3 regions of the Kitasatospora sp. NPDC059803 genome follow, and region 1 is predicted to be linked to each of the others. Evidence: riboswitches for the same ligand, from Rfam matches in the RefSeq annotation. Region 1 holds a riboswitch; each other region holds the start of a gene.
What was found. Region 1 has a riboswitch for cobalamin ahead of ACFV6I_RS15015 (cobalamin biosynthesis protein). Riboswitches for the same ligand answer to the same signal wherever they lie in the genome.
Positions count from the first base shown of each region.

Region 1 (5,704 bases):
TCGGCGGCCTCGTCCCTGCGGACCACGGCCCCGACGGCCGCCAGGCCGTCCAGCATCCAGTCCAGGACCGCGGCCACGTCCGCCGGCGACGGCGGGGTGTCGATCTGCGGCTCCCGGCACGTGCCGCGGACCGCCGACACCGCCGAGGCGGCGTGCGGCACGGGCGACAGGCCCGAACCGTCCGTGCCACCCACCCGGCGCTCGTCCAGACCCCGGCGCAGCAGCTCCAGCAGTTCGCCGTCCGACACCGGACCGGCCACCAGGTGCAGGAACGACAGCAACTGAGGTGCCTGGTCCACCGCCTGGCCGGCCAGCACCGCGAACACGCCCCGCAGGGCGGCCGGCGGCACCGGGGCCAGCAGCGTCCAGGCGTCGAACAGCGCCGACCAGCCGCGGACCACCGCCTCGTCGTCGTGCTCCCAGGCGTGCAGGCGCCAGCCCGGGACCGCACCGCCGTCCCTGGCCTCCACCAGGCCGACCAGCAGTGCCTGCCCCCACGCCTTGGCGGCGGCGCCGACCGTCATGGCCAGCGCCCGACCCGCCGCACGGGCGTCGTCGGGCAGCAGCTCGCCCCGCTTGTCGACCTCTTCCAGGTCCCCCGCCCAGCGGGCGATCCGGACGGCGTCCACCAGCATCCGGCGGGCCAGCGGCGCCAGCTCGGCCGGCGCGGGGAAGCCCTCCGGTACGGGAACCCTCCCCCGACCGGGCGCCGCAGCGGGCCCTCGTCGGCGGGGTACCCCGGCCCCGCCCGGCTTGCCGGCGGCGGGCCGGTGGGCCGTACCGGGGAGACGGGTCACCGTCGCACCAGTACCGATCGTCGGAGGGAGCGGGGCATCACGGTCGCGCGGATTCCGAGACGTCACGTCGAGCAGTCTTCCCCTTGTACCGGCCTTCTGTCACATCCGGTTGGCTGTACGGACGGGCGGCCGTCGACGGCGCCTCCCCAAGATCGGGCAACAATCGGGCAACAGAGGCAAACCGCCTGGCCGGAAACAGGTGGCGGGGGCATGCCATCCCGGCTCAACCCTTGCGGCGGCGGTCGCGCTACCCGCCCGACCGGTCACACTCCGTGGCTGACGGGTGAGGTCCGGGTTTCGTACAGAGGCCCTGTCGGTGTGACTTCTCGTGCGGGGGGGCTGGGTTCAGAGAAGGGGGGTGAGCCAGCGGCGGAGGAGTTCGGTGTAGTGGGTGGGGGCCGAGTTCCAGAGGGTGGCGTGGTCGGCGCCCGGGAAAGGCCGGAGGCTGACCACGCCGGGGCGGGCGGCGGCGAGGCGCTCGGCGGCGCGGAACGGGGCGACCTGATCGTCGGGGCTGTGCAGGAGGAGGGTGGGGACACGCAGGTCGGCGCCCTCGGCGATGCGGCTGAAGTCGGCGAGGTCGACGCCGGTGCGGCCCTCGGCCGCGAGGGCGCCGAGCTCGGCGGCGGCGCCGGTGTAGCCGGCCCGGGCGGCGCCGCGGCGGGCGGTGGCGGGCAGGTCGAGGACCGGCGAGTCCAGGACGAGGCCGCTGATGGCGTGGGCCCAGGCGGAGCGGGAGGCCGTCTGGAGGGCCATGGTGGCGCCGAGGGACCAGCCGTACAGGATGACCCGGCCGGCGCCGCTGTCGAGGGCGAGCCGGACCGCCGACTCGACGTCGCGCCACTCGGTCTCGCCGAAGTGGCCGAGCCCGTCCGGCGAGGCGGGGGCGCCCTGGTCGCCCCGGTAGGTGACGGCGAGGGCGGGCAGGGCGAGGCGGTCGAGGACGGGGAGGACCGGGAGGGTCTGCTGCCGGTCGGCGCCGGGGCCGTGGACGAGGATCACCCAGGTGCCGCGTTTGCCGTCGAGGCGCCAGGCGGGGAGCGCGCCGAGTTCGCCGTCGGCGGCGGTGTCGGTGAAGGGGAGGCCGAGCGCCTCCGTGGGGTCGCCGAGGTGGACGCGGGGGGTGAAGCGGACCTCGGTGCCGGGGGTGAGGGTGCCCCGGTCGGCGCGGACGAGGCGGCGGGTGACACCGTTCTCGTCGCTGTGCAGGACGTCCTCGACGACGGCGTGGCCGTGGTCGTCCCACTCCACGGCCCATCGGCCGGGGCGCAGGCTCTCGGGGCGGCGGTTGAAGGTGATCCGGCCCGCGGCGAGGCTCCGCACCAGGACGGGGCCCGACTCCCGGACGGCGCTCGCCGGGTGGACCAGCCGTTCGGAGGCCCGACGGCCGATCACCAGGACGGCGGCCCCGGCGCCGACGACGGCGGCCGCCACGACGGCCGCGGTTCCCCAACGCATATCGCTCCCCGCTCTGCTGGTCTTGGCTGGTCTTGGACCGGACGGTGTCCGGGCGGTGTCCGGGCGCTGCTCGGACGGTGTTCGGGCACCAGTTCACCGGGGGGCCGCGCGGGCGGCCACCGGGCTGGGCCGTCCGGGGTACGGCGGGGCGTCGGGCAGGGCGGGGCGTCAGGCGGGCGGGGCGTCGGGCGGGGCGGGCCTCGGGCGGGCGAGAACGGCACCGGCGACAGGGCTCCGAGGTGTGACCAACCCCTCCGTGACCTCGGTTGACTCCCGGTTCGGCCGCGTGATGGGATCCTGGGGCCAAACGGAGGCATGCAGAGGAAGCCGGTGCGAGTCCGGCGCGGTCCCGCCACTGTCACCGGGGAGCACGCTCGGAACATTGCCACGGCGGACCGTCAGAAGCCGCTGGAAGGCCCGGGGGTGCGTCCGACCCGGAAGCCAGGAGACTCTCGCCCCCGGTACGTCGATCCAGGGCGCGGACCCTGAGTGAGGACACGCACGCGATGCAGGCTGCCCCGACCCGCCGGACCCGACGCGGCCTTCCGCCGAACCCGCCGTGCGCCCGCTGACCCGCGCCGCCGCGTTCGCGCTCGGCGCCGCCGCGGGCTTCGCCGCGGACGCCCGCTTCGCCGACCCCCGGCGCGGCCACCCGGTGGCCGTCTTCGGCCGCGCGGCGACCCGGCTGGAGCGGCGGGTGTGGCAGGACGACCGGGTGGCCGGCGCCGGGTACACGGCGCTGTGCGTGGGCGCGGTCGCGGCCGGCGCGGTGGCCCTGGACCGTACGGTGGGCCGGCGTCCGCTGGGCCGGGCCGCGCTGGCGGCCGCCGCGACCTGGACGGTGCTGGGCGGCACCTCGCTGACCCGGGAGGCGCGCACCATCGGCCGGTCGCTGGCCACGGGCGACCTGACGGCCGCGCGGGAACGGCTGCCGCACCTGTGCGGGCGGGATCCGAGCGCGCTGGACGGGCCGCAGATCGCCCGCGCGGTGGTCGAGTCGGTCGCCGAGAACACGGCGGACGCCGTGGTGAACGCGCTGGTCTGGGGCACGCTGGCGGGCACGCCGGGGCTGCTGGCGTTCCGCGCGGTGAACACGCTGGACGCGATGGTCGGCCACCGCTCGCCGCGGTACGCCCGGTTCGGCTGGGCCTCGGCCCGGCTGGACGACGTGGCGGGCTGGCCGGGCGCCCGGCTGACGGCGCTGCTCACGGTGGCCGCCGCGCCGCAGCCGAAAACGGCCTGGCGGGTCTGGCGGCGGGACGGTTCGGCGCACCCGAGCCCGAACGCGGGCCAGGCGGAGGCGGCCTTCGCGGGCGCGGTGGGCGTCCGGCTGGGCGGGACCCTCCAGTACGGGGAGCGGGTGGAGCACCGGCCGGTGCTGGGCGCGGAGTTGCGCCCGGTGACGGTGGACGACATCGAGCGGGCCTGCGTGCTCTCCCGGCGGGTGGGCGCGCTGGCCCTGGGTACGACGGTCGCGGGGCACGTCGCGCTGCGCTTGCTGACGACACGGTGGAGGGGAAGGGCATGAGCAACGCACTGCTGGTCGCCGGGACGACCTCGGACGCGGGCAAGAGTGTGGTGACCGCGGGCATCTGCCGCTGGCTGGCCCGGCAGGGGGTGCGGGTCGCGCCGTTCAAGGCTCAGAACATGTCGCTGAACTCCTTCGTCACCGCCGACGGCGCCGAGATCGGCCGGGCGCAGGCGATGCAGGCGCAGGCGGCCCGGGTGGAGCCGGAGGCGGCGATGAACCCGGTGCTGCTGAAGCCGGGCGCGGACGGCCGCAGCCAGGTGGTGCTGCTGGGCCGGCCGGTCGCCGAGGTGGGCGCGCTGGACTACCGCGAGCGCAAGCCCGTCCTGCTGGAACGGTCGCTGGAGTGCCTGGCGGATCTGCGCCGCCGCTACGAGGTGGTGGTCTGCGAGGGCGCCGGTTCGCCCGCCGAGATCAACCTGCGGGACCGGGACATCGCCAACATGGGCCTGGCGACGGCCGCCGGGCTGCCGGTGGTGGTGGTCGGGGACATCGACCGCGGCGGCGTCTTCGCGGCGATGTACGGGACGCTGGCGCTGCTGTCGGCGCAGGACCAGCGGCACGTGGCGGGCTGGTTCGTCAACAAGTTCCGCGGCGACGCGCGGCTGCTGGCGCCCGGCCTGGACATGCTGCACGGGCTGACCGGCCGTCCGGTGCTCGGCACCCTGCCGATGCTGCCGGGCCTGTGGCTGGACGCCGAGGACTCGCTGGACCTGTCCACGGTGGTGGACCGGGTCGACGGCCGCGGCCCGCTCGGGGCGGACGTACTGCGGGTGGCCGTGGTGCGCTTCCCCCGACTGTCGAACTTCACCGACCTGGACGCCCTGGCGCAGGAGCCCGGCGTGCTGGTGCGCTGGGTGACCCGGCCGGAGGAACTGGCCGACGCCGACCTGGTGGTGCTGCCCGGCACCCGGGCCACCGTGGCCGACCTGGCCTGGCTGCGCGAACGCGGCCTGGAGCCGGCGCTGAAGGCGCGGACGGCGGCCGGGCTGCCGGTCCTCGGGGTGTGCGGCGGCTACCAGATGCTGGCGCGCGGGATCGAGGACGAGGTGGAGTCCGGGGCCGGCTCGGTCGAGGGCCTGGGCCTGCTGCCGACGCACGTGCGGTTCGGCGCCGAGAAGGTGCTGGCGCGCCCGGTCGGCACGGCGTACGGGCAGCGGGTCGAGGGGTACGAGATCCACCACGGGGTGGTGGCCGTGGAGGGGGGCGAGCCGTTCTTCTCCGATGACGACGGGCACGGCCTGGACGGCTGCCGGGTCGGCCCGGTGTGGGGCACGACCTGGCACGGCGCGCTGGAGAACGACGACTTCCGTCGTGAACTCCTGCGCGAGGTCGCCGCGTTGGCGGGCCGGGCGTTCGTGCCGGCGCCGGACACCTCGTTCGCCGAGGCGCGCGAGGCCCGGCTGGACCGGCTGGGCGACCTGATCGAGGAGCACGCGGACACCGACGCGCTGTGGAAGCTGATCGAGGGCGGGGTGCCGGCGGCCGGATCGCTGCCGTTCCTGGCGCCCGGGGCACCTGGGGAGTATGCATGAGTGACGTCCGCTATCCGTTCACCGCGATCGTCGGCATGCCCGACCTGCGGCTCGGCCTGCTGCTCAACGCGGTCTCGCCAGCCGTGGGCGGCGTGCTGGTGCGCGGCGAGAAGGGCACCGCGAAGTCGACCATGGTGCGCGCGCTGGCCGGCCTGCTGCCGACCCTCGCGGCCGTCGACGGCTGCCGGTTCGCCTGCGACCCGTCCGCGCCGGACCCGCAGTGCCCGGACGGGCCGCACGACCGCCCCTCCGCATCCGAACGCCCCGCCCAGCTGGTCGAGTTGCCGGTCGGCGTGGCCGAGGACCGGATCGTCGGCTCGCTCGACCTGGAACGGGCGCTCGCCGAGGGCGTCAAGGCGTACGAGCCGGGGCTGCTCGCCAAGGCG
Region 1 is NZ_JBHWIJ010000075.1:17,489-23,192, forward strand. Features, by position in the region: gene ACFV6I_RS15005 (hypothetical protein) at 1-797, opposite strand, end outside; gene ACFV6I_RS15010 (alpha/beta hydrolase family protein) at 1,143-2,255, opposite strand; cobalamin riboswitch at 2,575-2,707, shown strand; gene ACFV6I_RS15015 (cobalamin biosynthesis protein) at 2,815-3,783, shown strand; gene ACFV6I_RS15020 (cobyric acid synthase) at 3,780-5,318, shown strand; gene ACFV6I_RS15025 (putative cobaltochelatase) at 5,315-5,704, shown strand, end outside.

Region 2 (5,704 bases), on a different contig from region 1:
TGCCGGCAACGGCCGTGCAGGCCGCACGCGTTCGTACCAGGGCCGCCTCCGGAATGCCGCCCGTCGTGGAGGTGAAGGCGCTCAGCGCCGGCATCGGCACGGTCCGCACCCGCCACCGCGTCTTCGCCGCCGTCGACCTCGCCCTGATGCCCGGCACGCTGACCGGGATCACCGGCCCGTCCGGATGCGGCAAGAGCACGCTGCTGCGCACCCTGGCCGGCCTTCACCGGCCCGAGTCCGGCAGCGTCATCCTCCACGGCGAACACCTGGCCCCGTCCTACCGGCGCCGCAGCCGCGACCAGCGCCGCCGCATCCAGCTCGTCCCCCAGAACCCCCTCGGCGCCCTCAACCCGGCCCACACCGTCGGTGCCACCCTCACCCGGCCGCTGAAGCTGCACTTCGGCCTTCCCGCCGCCCGGTGCGAGGAGCGCGTCGCCGAACTGCTCACCGCCGTCGGCCTGCCCCCGCACTACGCGACCCGCCACCCCCACGAACTCTCCGGCGGCCAACGCCAGCGCGTCTCCCTCGCCCGCGCCCTGGCCGCCGAACCCGACGTCCTGCTCTGCGACGAGGTCACCTCCGCCCTCGACACCGACACCGCCGCCGCGCTCATGGACCTTCTCGACGACCTGCGCACCAGCCGGGGCCTGGCGGTGGTCCTCGTCAGCCATGACCTCCCCCTCGTCACCGGCCACGCCGACCACGTCCTGCCCCTCGCGGGCCCCCACCCCGCACCGCTCACCGCGCAGCAGCCCGCCGGCGTCCGCTGACTCCTACTCGGAGATCCACCGTCGGCGCTGTCCGCCGGTGAGCACCCAGCCGGGGCCCGAGGGCGAGGGTGTGCGGCGTCCCGCGCCGCGGGCGGCCGCCGTGCACACCCGCCGCAGCAGGGAGTTGAGTTCGGCGCGCTGGCCCTTCGTCAACGAGGCGAGCAGGTCGCCTTGTACGGCGGATGCGTCGTCGTGCAGCACGTCCAGCGCTGCCTGCCCGGCCGGGGTGATCGTCAGCACCTCCTGCCGCCCGCCGATCTGGACGACCATGGAGTGCACCAGGCCTGCCGACAGGAGGTCGTCCAGTGCCTGGGCGGAGTCGGCCCCGGTTGCGGCGGTTGCGGTTGCGGCGGCGTGCTCGATGAGGTCGCGGCGCCCGTGCGGCCCCAGCTGGGCGAGTGCGGACAGCAGCGCCTGATGGGCCGGGCCCATTCCCCTCGCGTCGAGCCGGTCGGCCAGCAGCCGGTCGACCGCCCTGCCGGCCGTCGACAGGAGGTAGACGGTCTGTTCGAAGGGGCTCGTCGAGCCCGTCCTCCCGTCGTACACACCAGGTCCCATCGTCCGGTGGCCGCCGTGTTCTCGGACCGGGGCCATGGTGGCGGCACCCGCGCGGGGATGCCGAGCCCGGAGGCCGGAGTGAACGCGGCCTCTGATCGCCGGCGGGCGGGCGGCTGCGCCAAGACCCGCACGGGTAAGCCGAGCCTCACCATACCCGGACCCGCACGGTTGGTCTACATCGATGTCGTCAGACCGTGCCGTGAGCCCTCAGGGTCCGGGCCGCGTACTCGACGTACTCGTGCAGCCCGTAGGCCAAGGCCGCGCTGAGCAGGGCCGCGACCGTGACGGCGGCGACCAGGGCGACGGCGGCGTGCGCCCTGCGGCCGGTCGGGCGGGCGGGTGCGGGGCCCAGGAGGGCCTGGACACGCTGGGGCACGGGGCCGGTGCTCACGGACAGCAGGGGCCCGGCGGTTCGGCGGGCGGACGGCGATCCGGCCAGGGCCGCCCGGGCGATGGCGGTCGCGGCGGTGCGCCGGTCGGCGACCGCGGCGGCGGCCTGCTCGTCGGCCCAGCGTTCCAGGTGGTAGTCGAGGTCGGCCCGCAGCCGGGCCAACGCCGGGTGTACGGCGGCGGCGAGGTCGACGGCGGCGGACAGCAGGTGGTGGCGCCCGCGCAGGTGGGCGCGCTCGTGGGCGAGGAGCACCGCGCGCTCCGCCGGGCCCAGCGCGCTCAGCATGCCGGCCGAGACGACGACACGGCCGGGGCGCCCCCGGTGGCCGGGCAGGGCGAAGGCCTCGGCGTCCTTGCCCGCGACCACGAGCAGGTCGCCGTCGCCCGTCGCATCAGCGGTCAGGCCCCAGGCACGGGCGAGGAGCACGCGGTGCCCGCGCCACCGCAGCGTCAGCCGTACGGCCTGGACGGCCAGCGCGGCCCCGGCAGCGCAGGACACCGGCACCACGGCCGGCCACCGGGCGACGACGCCGGACAGCGGCAGGTGCTCCAGGCCTGCCAGGAACGGGACGTGGAACAGCCCGGCGAGTGCCGCGACGGTGCCGCCCGCCAGCAGGACGGCCGCGCCCGTGAGCGCGAGCGAGGCCTCGCGCGGAGGGAGCAGCAGGGCCAGGCGGCGTGCGGCGGGCGCCGCGGCCCAGGGGAGCAGCAGGGCCAGGGCGACGACCGTCAGGATCAGGCCCATGCGTCGTCCTCGGGCCCGGGCCTGCCGGAGTCCGCCGCGGTCGCGGCCCTGGCCCCGGTCTGGGCCCCGGCCTCGGCCTCGGTCTGGGCATCGAGGAGCAGGCGGCGCAGCACGTCCTCGTCGTCCTCGGACAGGGAGGAGACGAACCGCTTCAGCACGAGGTCCCGCTGGGGTTCCTTCTCCAACTCCCGGCGCATGCGCCCGGCCGCCAGTCCGGCGGCGTCCTCCACCGGGGCGTAGGCGAAGGACCGCGCGGGTCGGCTGCGGACCAGGGTCCCCTTCTCGTGCAGGCGCGTGAGGATCGTCGTCACGGTGGTGCGGGCCAGCCCGTGGTCCAGCGCCTCCTTGACCTGCTGGGCGGTCAGCGGCTCGCCGGCCGCCCACAACACCGCCAGCACGTCCGCGACCAGTTCCCCGTGCGGACGCCTGGCGTCCCGACCGACCCTCACATCGTTCTCCCTGTCCCGACACTCCCGGCAGGCACACCTCCGGCAGGCGCACCTCCGGCGCCGACAGCGGTCGGCGGCCGAGGCCTGCCCGCGCCGGTATGGCGAAGATGGGCCCGGCCTGTGTTGCTTAGGTGTGCCTCAGCTAACTTTACGGGCTCGTGGCCCCGCGCTGCCGGGCGCCTGATTTGCGGACACCGTCCGGTCACGTGCCGCTCGGCGCGGTGGAAAGCCGATGGCGCAACGCGCGTGCGGGCCTCTGGACTTACTAGGACGTCCAACTATATGGTCGACGGCAGGTCCGCGGTGTCAGGGAAGCCGGTGTGAGTCCGGCACGGTCCCGCCACTGTGACCGGGGAGTTCGTCCTCGCAGACGAAGGCCACTGGCAGCCAGCCGGGAAGGCCTGGGGGCGTGCGGTGATCCGGGAGTCAGGATACCGGCCGCGGGTGATCCGTGTTTTCCACGAGGATGGAGACGACACGCATGACTCCGAGCTGCTCCCGCTCCACTGCCGCTCCTGGTCGTCCCGTGCCCACGGCCGCCGGGGCCCCGACACCCTGACGTTCCGTTCCGCCGCCGCACGCCCGTGTCGCGGGGCGCACCACCGTGCGCCCGCCGACCGGCGGCGGCCTCCGATCCTCCTCCTCTCCCCACCCCTGTCGAGAGAAGGAACCCGATGGTCCGAGAACTGACCCACTTCGTCGCCGGCAAGCCCACCGCCGGCACCTCCGGTCGCTTCGGCGACGTGTACGACCCCAACATCGGCCGGGTGCAGGCCCGGGTGCCGCTGGCGAGCCGGGCCGAGGTCGAGGCGGTGATCGCCGACGCCGCGCAGGCCCAGCCCGCATGGGCCGCGTGGAACCCGCAGCGGCGGGCCCGCGTCCTGCTGCGCTTCCTCCAACTCGTCGAGCAGGAGAAGGAGGAACTGGCCCGGCTGCTGTCCGCCGAGCACGGCAAGACCGTGGCCGACGCCCACGGGGACATCCAACGCGGCCTGGAGGTCGTGGAGTTCGCCGCCGGCATCCCGCACCTGCTGAAGGGCGAGTTCAGCGACAACGCGGGCACCGGCATCGACGTGTACTCGATGCGCCAGCCGCTCGGCGTGGTCGCGGGCATCACGCCGTTCAACTTCCCCGCGATGATCCCGCTCTGGAAGGCCGCACCCGCCATCGCCTGCGGCAACGCCTTCGTCCTCAAGCCCTCGGAGCGCGACCCCTCGGTGCCGCTGCGCCTGGCCGAGCTGTTCCTGGAGGCCGGGCTGCCGCCGGGCGTGCTGAACGTGGTCAACGGCGGCAAGGAGGCCGTCGACACCCTGCTGGAGGACCCGCGGGTGCAGGCGGTCGGGTTCGTCGGCTCCACACCGATCGCCCAGTACGTGTACGCCACCGCCGCCGCGCACGGGAAGCGGGCGCAGTGCTTCGGCGGCGCCAAGAACCACCTGGTCGTGATGCCGGACGCCGACCTCGACCAGGCCGCGGACGCGCTGATCGGCGCCGGCTACGGCTCGGCCGGCGAGCGCTGCATGGCGATCTCGGTGGCCGTCCCGGTGGGGGAGGAGACGGCCGACGCCCTGGTGGCCAAACTGGTCGAGCGGATCGCCGCGTTGAAGGTCGGGCGCTCGGACGACCCGGCGGCGGACTTCGGCCCGCTGGTCGGCGCCGACGCGCTGGAGCGGGTCCGCGGCTACCTGGACCTCGGGGTCGAGGAGGGCGCCGAACTCGTCGTCGACGGGCGGGACTTCCGGCTGGAGGGGCACGAGGACGGCTACTTCCTCGGCGCCTCGCTGTTCGACCGCGTCACGCCCGACATGCGGATCTACCGGGAGGAGATCTTCGGCCCCGTCCTGACCGTGCTCCGCGCCGCCGACTACGAGGAGGCGCTGCGCCTGCCCGGCGAGCACGAGTTCGGCAACGGCGTGGCCGTCTACACCCGGGACGGCGACACGGCGCGGGACTTCGCCCGCCGGGTGAACACCGGCATGGTCGGCGTCAACGTGCCGATCCCCGTGCCGGTCGCGTACCACACCTTCGGCGGCTGGAAGCGCTCCGGGTTCGGCGACCTCAACCAGCACGGGCCGGACTCGATCCGCTTCTACACCCGCACCCGGACCGTCACCTCGCGCTGGCCCTCCGGGGTCAAGGAGGGCGCGAGCTTCACCATCCCGACGATGGGCTGAGGGCGCCGTGCACGACCTCACAGAGGACCAGCTCGCCATCGCGGCGACCACCCGGGCCTTCGCCCGCGAACACCTGGCGCCGAACGCGGTCGCGTGGGACCAGGCCAAGCACTTCCCGGTGGACGTGCTGCGCAAGGCGGCGGACGTCGGCCTGGCCGGTGTCTACGTCCGCGAGGAGTCCGGCGGCTCCGGGCTCACCCGCGCCGACGGCGTGCTGGTGTTCGAGGCGCTGGCCACCGGCTGCCCGTCCATCGCCGCCTACCTGTCCATCCACAACATGGTCGCCTGGATGATCGACCGCTACGGCGACGACGCCCAGCGCACCCGGTGGCTGCCGGGCCTCAGCGCCATGGCGACCCCCGCCAGCTACTGCCTCACCGAGCCCGGCGCGGGCTCGGACGCGGCGGCACTGACCACCCGAGCCCGCCGGGACGGGGCGCACTGGGTCCTCGACGGCGTCAAGCAGTTCATCTCGGGCGCGGGCGTCTCCCGGGTCTACCTGGTGATGGCCCGCACCGGCGGACCGGGGGCCGGCGGGGTGTCCGCGTTCGTCGTCGAACGCGACGGAGCCGGCGGGGGGGGGGGGGCCCCCGGTGGGGATCTTGTGTGGGGACACCC
Region 2 is NZ_JBHWIJ010000017.1:20,531-26,234, forward strand. Features, by position in the region: gene ACFV6I_RS04725 (ABC transporter ATP-binding protein) at 1-770, shown strand, start outside; gene ACFV6I_RS04730 (MarR family winged helix-turn-helix transcriptional regulator) at 774-1,316, opposite strand; gene ACFV6I_RS04735 (M48 family metalloprotease) at 1,516-2,463, opposite strand; gene ACFV6I_RS04740 (BlaI/MecI/CopY family transcriptional regulator) at 2,454-2,912, opposite strand; cobalamin riboswitch at 3,179-3,370, shown strand; gene ACFV6I_RS04745 (CoA-acylating methylmalonate-semialdehyde dehydrogenase) at 3,587-5,086, shown strand; partial or broken gene ACFV6I_RS04750 (acyl-CoA dehydrogenase family protein) at 5,094-5,704, shown strand, end outside.
Region 2: it holds a riboswitch for cobalamin, as region 1 does, so the genes downstream of both, ACFV6I_RS04745 (CoA-acylating methylmalonate-semialdehyde dehydrogenase) here and ACFV6I_RS15015 (cobalamin biosynthesis protein) in region 1, are expected to answer to the same signal.

Region 3 (5,704 bases), on a different contig from region 1:
ATCCCGCACCCCCGCCCCGCCGGGCCCGTCCCGGCGTCAGCCCCTCGGCTTCGCCGCCACAGGATGCCACACGGCACAACGGACACGGTATTCCGGCCGTTCAACGGAATTCAGTGGTGTAGCACACCTCGCGGCGACCGGCTCGGCGGACGCACGGGGCGGCTCAACGGACGTGCAGGCCGCCCCAGTCGACGTTCGCGCCGAACGGGCCTGCGCCGCCGGTGAGCGCCAGCGGGCTGTGGTAGGTGGCGTTGACGTCCGCGCCGGAGTTGCGCGGCTGGTCCGGCGTCAGGTTGTCCGAGGTGAGCGACTGCCCCCAGACCGTCCAGATCGTCCAGGGCGTGCGCCGCAGCGTGTCCGGCTGGCGGGAGTTGACCGGGACGGCGAAGGACTCGGCCAGGATCCGCGGCTTGCCGTAGGCCGCGAGCCCGTCGTAGTACCGCTTGGTCCACACCTCGCCGGTGCCGATCGGGTGCGCGGGGCTGCCGCTGTAGTCGTCCACCCCGACCACGTCGACGTACTGGGAGCCCGGGTAGTAGTCCCACGGGTCCGCGCCGGGGGCTCCGTCCCAGGACACCGGCGTCCAGACGAACAGCAGGTTGTGCAGGCCCCTGGTCTCCACCAGGTAGCGGTAGGTGATCCGCCACAGCGCCTGGTAGTCGGCCGGCTTCTGGCCCGACCACCAGAACCTGCGGGCGCAGTCCTGCACGTTCATCTCGTGGTACGGGCGCAGCAGCACCGGCACGTCGTGGGCGGCCAGGTACTCCAGGTGGTCGGCCAGGTAGGACAGGTCGGTCATCAGCGCGCGGTACTCGGGGGTGTCGTGCGCACTGTCGACGACCCGGCCGAACCAGCCCTTGTCCTTGGCGGCCGGGGAGTTCGAACAGAGCACCTGCTCGAAGGACTTGACGTCCGAACCGGGGTAGGGCTGGTGGAAGGACATGCCGACGATCCCGGCCGGCCCCCCGCCGTTGTCGGGCAGTTCGGTGGTGGTGCCGTCGCAGTTGTGCTGGACGCCGGCCGTGCCGTAGCTGCCGTCGTCGGCGCGCGGGTGGCCGGACCAGACGGCGGAGAGCAGGTCGACGGCGTCGTCGGTGTACTGCCAGCCGGCCCGGCAGGTGGGCCACCGGCCGGCCGAGTAGGAGCGCGGGTCGCCGACGCCCCAGCCGGTCTGGCCGTAGCCGGGGCCGAGGTCGGTCTCAACGAAGCCGGGCAGCTTGCCGGTGAGGTCGGCGGCCTTCTTGTAGTAGTAGCCGACCTGCTTGGTGCCGCGGTAGTCGCCGTACTCGGGGTTGTTGCGCTCGTTGTGCGCCTCGACGTGCTGGCCGATCACCGTCCCGCCGCTCTGCCCGGTGCGGGCCTGCCCCTCCAGGTCGGCGAGCAGCTGCTGGACGGCCCGGGCGTTCGGCGAGGCCTGCGGGTCCCGGGCGAGCAGGTCCCGGCCGACCTCCGGCGGCAGGGTGCGGCCGGAGAAACCGACCGCCACCGGGACGCGGGCGGGCTGTTCGCCGTCGGCCCGGCCGTCACGCTGCAACAGCGCCACGGCGCCCGCGGCCACCACGACCCCGGCCGCGGCCAGGACGGCGGGCTTGCCGCGCAGGGCTCTGGGCAGGGCCACGGACCGCTCCTCCGGTTGCTCGCCGGCACCGGCCCAGGCGGACACAACCGGAACACTCGTGCGAATGACTGCCCCGAGAGCCTGCCACACTCCCCCGGCCCCGGCGAGCGAACCCGCCGGGGCCGGAGTGTCACGGCGGATCAGCCGGCCGCGGCGGCCCCCGGCGCACCCGGCGCGGCCGCGGACGCGGCCTTGGCGCGCTGGAGCAGCTGGCCCTTCACGTGCTCGCCGAAGCCGGCGGCCGCCGCGGTGGCGGCGGCGTCAGCGGTGTCGCCGCCCTTCGCCGAGCCCTCGACCGTGAAGTAGGCGTACCGGCCCAGGGTGTTGTGCGTGTTGGTGCAGCCCGGCGTGGCGCAGAAGGCCGGCGCGCCCGGCGCGACGGCGCCCTTGAGGTGGCCGGTGTAACTCTTCATCGAGGTCTCGGCCTGGATCTTGTGGTCGAAGACCGCGACGCCGACGGTCACCGCGCTGTCGCCGGAGACGTAGGTCGCCCGGAGCACCTTCTGGCAGCCCTGGTCACCGAGGACCTTGCCGAGCCCGCCGGTCGTCGAGTTCCCGTCCCAGCAGGGCGAGTCCAGCGAGACGAAGGTCCGGTTCCAGGTGGCGCCGTTGACCGTCACCTGGAGTGCGGAGAACAGCGCCCCCGCGTCCTGTGGTGCCGGGTCGGTGGCGGCCTCCCAGATCGGCTTCGACGGGTCGTCCGGCGCGCCGCCCGGGGTGCCGGCGGCACTTGGCGCGGCGCTCTGGGCGGCACTCGGTGCGGCACTCGGCGCGGCGGAGGACGGCCGGTTGGAGGCCGAGGCGGTCGGCCCGGTGGGCGGCTTGTCGCCGTCGCCCTTCGTCAGCAGCACCGTCCCGCCCGCGACCAGGCCGCCGACCAGGACGACCGCGACCGCCACGCCGAGGGCCCGCAACCGGCGGCGGCGCTTGTCGTCCGCCGCGTTGCGGTCCGCCAGCGCCTGCCAGTTCGGCTCGGCGCGCTGCGGCGCCTGGGGCTGCGGGTACGGCTGCGGGTGCGCCTGCGGGTGCCCTTGGGGATGCGGCTGGGGGTTCGGCTGCCACTGCGGCGGCAGCTGCTGCCCCGGTTGGCCCGGCTGCGGCAGCGGAGGCTGCCCCGGCGGACCGGGCTGCGCCACCGGCTGCGCGGGCGGCACCGGAGGTCCGTACGAGGCCGGCGGCGGCCCGAAGCCCCCGCTCGGCGGCAACACCGGACCGGGCACCACCGGCGGCTGCTGACCGTGCGCGTCCCCCGGCCCGGTGGGAGGCGTTCCCTGCGGACCCTGCCCGGGTGCGCCAGTTCCGTCGCTCACGCGCCCCCTCGCTTCGCTCGATGATCGCTTCGCGAAACGCGCCCCTCGGCGCTTCGCTCGCTCATGCGCCCAGATCGTAGGGCATGCCCCCGCCAGCCGGTCCGCCCGGTGACCGTTCCGTATCGAAACCAGGACGCCGGAGCCCGGAACCAGGGCCCCGGGAGCCCGGATCCGAGGCGCCCCAAGGCCACGACCCGCCCCCTCCCAGCACCCCCGGTTATCGCGCCGACACACCGCGCCGTACTACATGTGGGGTCGCATCAGAGAGACACCACAAGATGTATGCTCAATCCTGCTGTCGATGCAGGGGAACCCGGTGCGAATCCGGGACTGCCCCGCAGCGGTGAGCGGGCGGCTCCAGCAGCCGCACCGCGAGTCCGAGTACCTGCCGACGGTGTGCGCACGGGCCCTCCCGCAGAGGCCGCGCCAGCACGAGAACTACCTTCCGGGCCTCGCGGGCGGGCCGGGGACGCCACTGTCGCGCGACGCTTTCTGCGTACGTGCCGTGCTCCCCTGCCCCGAACGGCCCGGTACCCCCCGATCACCGCCGCCGATCGCCGCCAGGAGAGAGCGCCTTGACCACCGCTGCCTCAGCCACCCTGCCCGCCCAGGGCACCGGCCCCGCCCCCACCGACCCGACGGTCTCCGACCCCGGCGGCGCGCTTCTTCGGCTGCTCACCGACCGCAGCGTCGATCTCCCCCAGGTGGACCCCGGCCATGTCGCCGCCGCCGCGCTGCGCGGCCGCCACGCCGGCTCGGACTTCGCCGAGCTGCGCGGGCTGGCCGTGGACGCCGCCGCGTCGATGATCGCCGAGGACCCCCAGTACTCGAAGCTGGCCGCCCGGCTGCTCGCCCTGGAGATCGTCGACGAGGCGAACAGCCAGGGCTCGCGCTCCTTCGCCGCCTCGATCGCCGTCGGCCACGACGAGGGCCTGATCGGTGACACCACCGCCGCCTTCGTCGCCAAGCACGCCGCCGCCCTGGACGCGCTGATCGACGCGCACGGCGACGACCGCTTCGAGTACTTCGGCCTGCGCACCGTGCAGTCCCGCTACCTGCTGCGCCACCCGATCACCCGCAAGGTCATCGAGACCCCGCAGCACTTCCTGCTCCGCGTCGCCTGCGGCCTGGCGGTCGGCGACAGCGAGCAGTCCGTGCGCGAGGTCGCCGAGCTGTACGGCCTGATGAGCCGGCTGGAGTACCTGACCTCCTCGCCGACCCTGTTCAACTCCGGCACCCGGCACCCGCAGATGTCGAGCTGCTACCTGCTCGACTCCCCGCTGGACAACCTGGACTCGATCTACAACCGCTACGCGCAGATCGCCCGGCTGTCCAAGCACGCCGGCGGCATCGGCCTGTCCTACTCGCGCATCCGCTCGCGCGGCAGCCTGATCCGCGGCACCAACGGCAAGTCCAACGGCATCGTCCCGTTCCTGCGCACCCTCGACTCCTCGGTCGCCGCCGTCAACCAGGGCGGCCGCCGCAAGGGCGCGGCCTGCGTCTACCTGGAGACCTGGCACGCCGACATCGAGGAGTTCCTGGAGCTCCGCGACAACACCGGCGAGGAGGCGCGGCGCACCCACAACCTCAACCTGGCGCACTGGATCCCGGACGAGTTCATGCGCCGGGTCAACGCCAACGAGGACTGGTCGCTGTTCTCCCCCGCCGACGTGCCCGAGCTCGTCGACCTGTGGGGCTCCGACTTCGACGAGGCCTACCGCAAGGCCGAGCTGGCCGGCAAGGCCGTGCGCACCATCCCCGCGCAGACCCTGTACGCCCGGATGATGCGCACCCTGGCGCAGACCGGCAACGGCTGGATGACCTTCAAGGACGCCTCCAACCGCGCCGCCAACCAGACCGCGCTGCCCGGCCGCACGGTGCACTCCTCGAACCTGTGCACCGAGATCCTGGAGGTCACGGACGACTCCGAGACCGCCGTCTGCAACCTCGGCTCGGTCAACCTCGGCGCCCACGTCGCCCCCGGGGCCTCCGTCGACGACCTGCTCGGCGCCATGGACTGGGAGCGCCTCGACGCCACCGTCCGCACCGCCGTGACGTTCCTCGACCGCGTGGTGGACATCAACTTCTACCCGACCACCGAGGCCGGCACCTCCAACTCCCGCTGGCGCCCGGTCGGCCTCGGCGTGATGGGCCTCCAGGACGTCTTCTTCAAGCTGCGGATCGACTTCGACTCCGCCGAGGCCGCGCGGCTCTCCACCCTCATCGCCGAGCGCATCATGCTCACCGCGTACGAGCGCTCCGCCGACCTGGCCGAGCAGCTGGGCCGCCACGAGGCCTACGGCGAGACCCGCGCCGCCCGCGGCGAACTGCACATCGACCACTTCCCGACGGCCGCCCCGCAGTGGGCCGACCGCTGGACCGCGCTGCGCGCCCGCATCGCCGAGACCGGCCTGCGCAACTCGCTGCTGCTGGCCATCGCGCCGACCGCGACCATCGCGTCCATCGCCGGCGTCTACGAGTGCATCGAGCCGCAGGTCTCCAACCTGTTCAAGCGCGAGACGCTGTCCGGCGAGTTCCTCCAGGTCAACCCGTACCTGGTGCGCGAGCTCAAGGAGCTCGGCGTCTGGGACCAGCAGACCCGCGACGCCCTGCGCGAGGCCAACGGCTCCGTCCAGGAGCTGGGCTGGCTGCCCGCCGAGGTCCGCTCGCTCTACCGCACCGCCTGGGAGCTGCCCCAGCGCGCGCTGATCGACCTGGCCGCGGCCCGCATGCCGTACCTCGACCAGAGCCAGTCGCTGAACCTGTTCATGGCGGC
Region 3 is NZ_JBHWIJ010000088.1:19,815-25,518, forward strand. Features, by position in the region: gene ACFV6I_RS16685 (hypothetical protein) at 1-2, opposite strand, end outside; gene ACFV6I_RS16690 (glycoside hydrolase family 26 protein) at 164-1,618, opposite strand; gene ACFV6I_RS16695 (hypothetical protein) at 1,759-2,772, opposite strand; cobalamin riboswitch at 3,194-3,336, shown strand; gene ACFV6I_RS16700 (ribonucleoside-diphosphate reductase subunit alpha) at 3,528-5,704, shown strand, end outside.
Region 3: it holds a riboswitch for cobalamin, as region 1 does, so the genes downstream of both, ACFV6I_RS16700 (ribonucleoside-diphosphate reductase subunit alpha) here and ACFV6I_RS15015 (cobalamin biosynthesis protein) in region 1, are expected to answer to the same signal.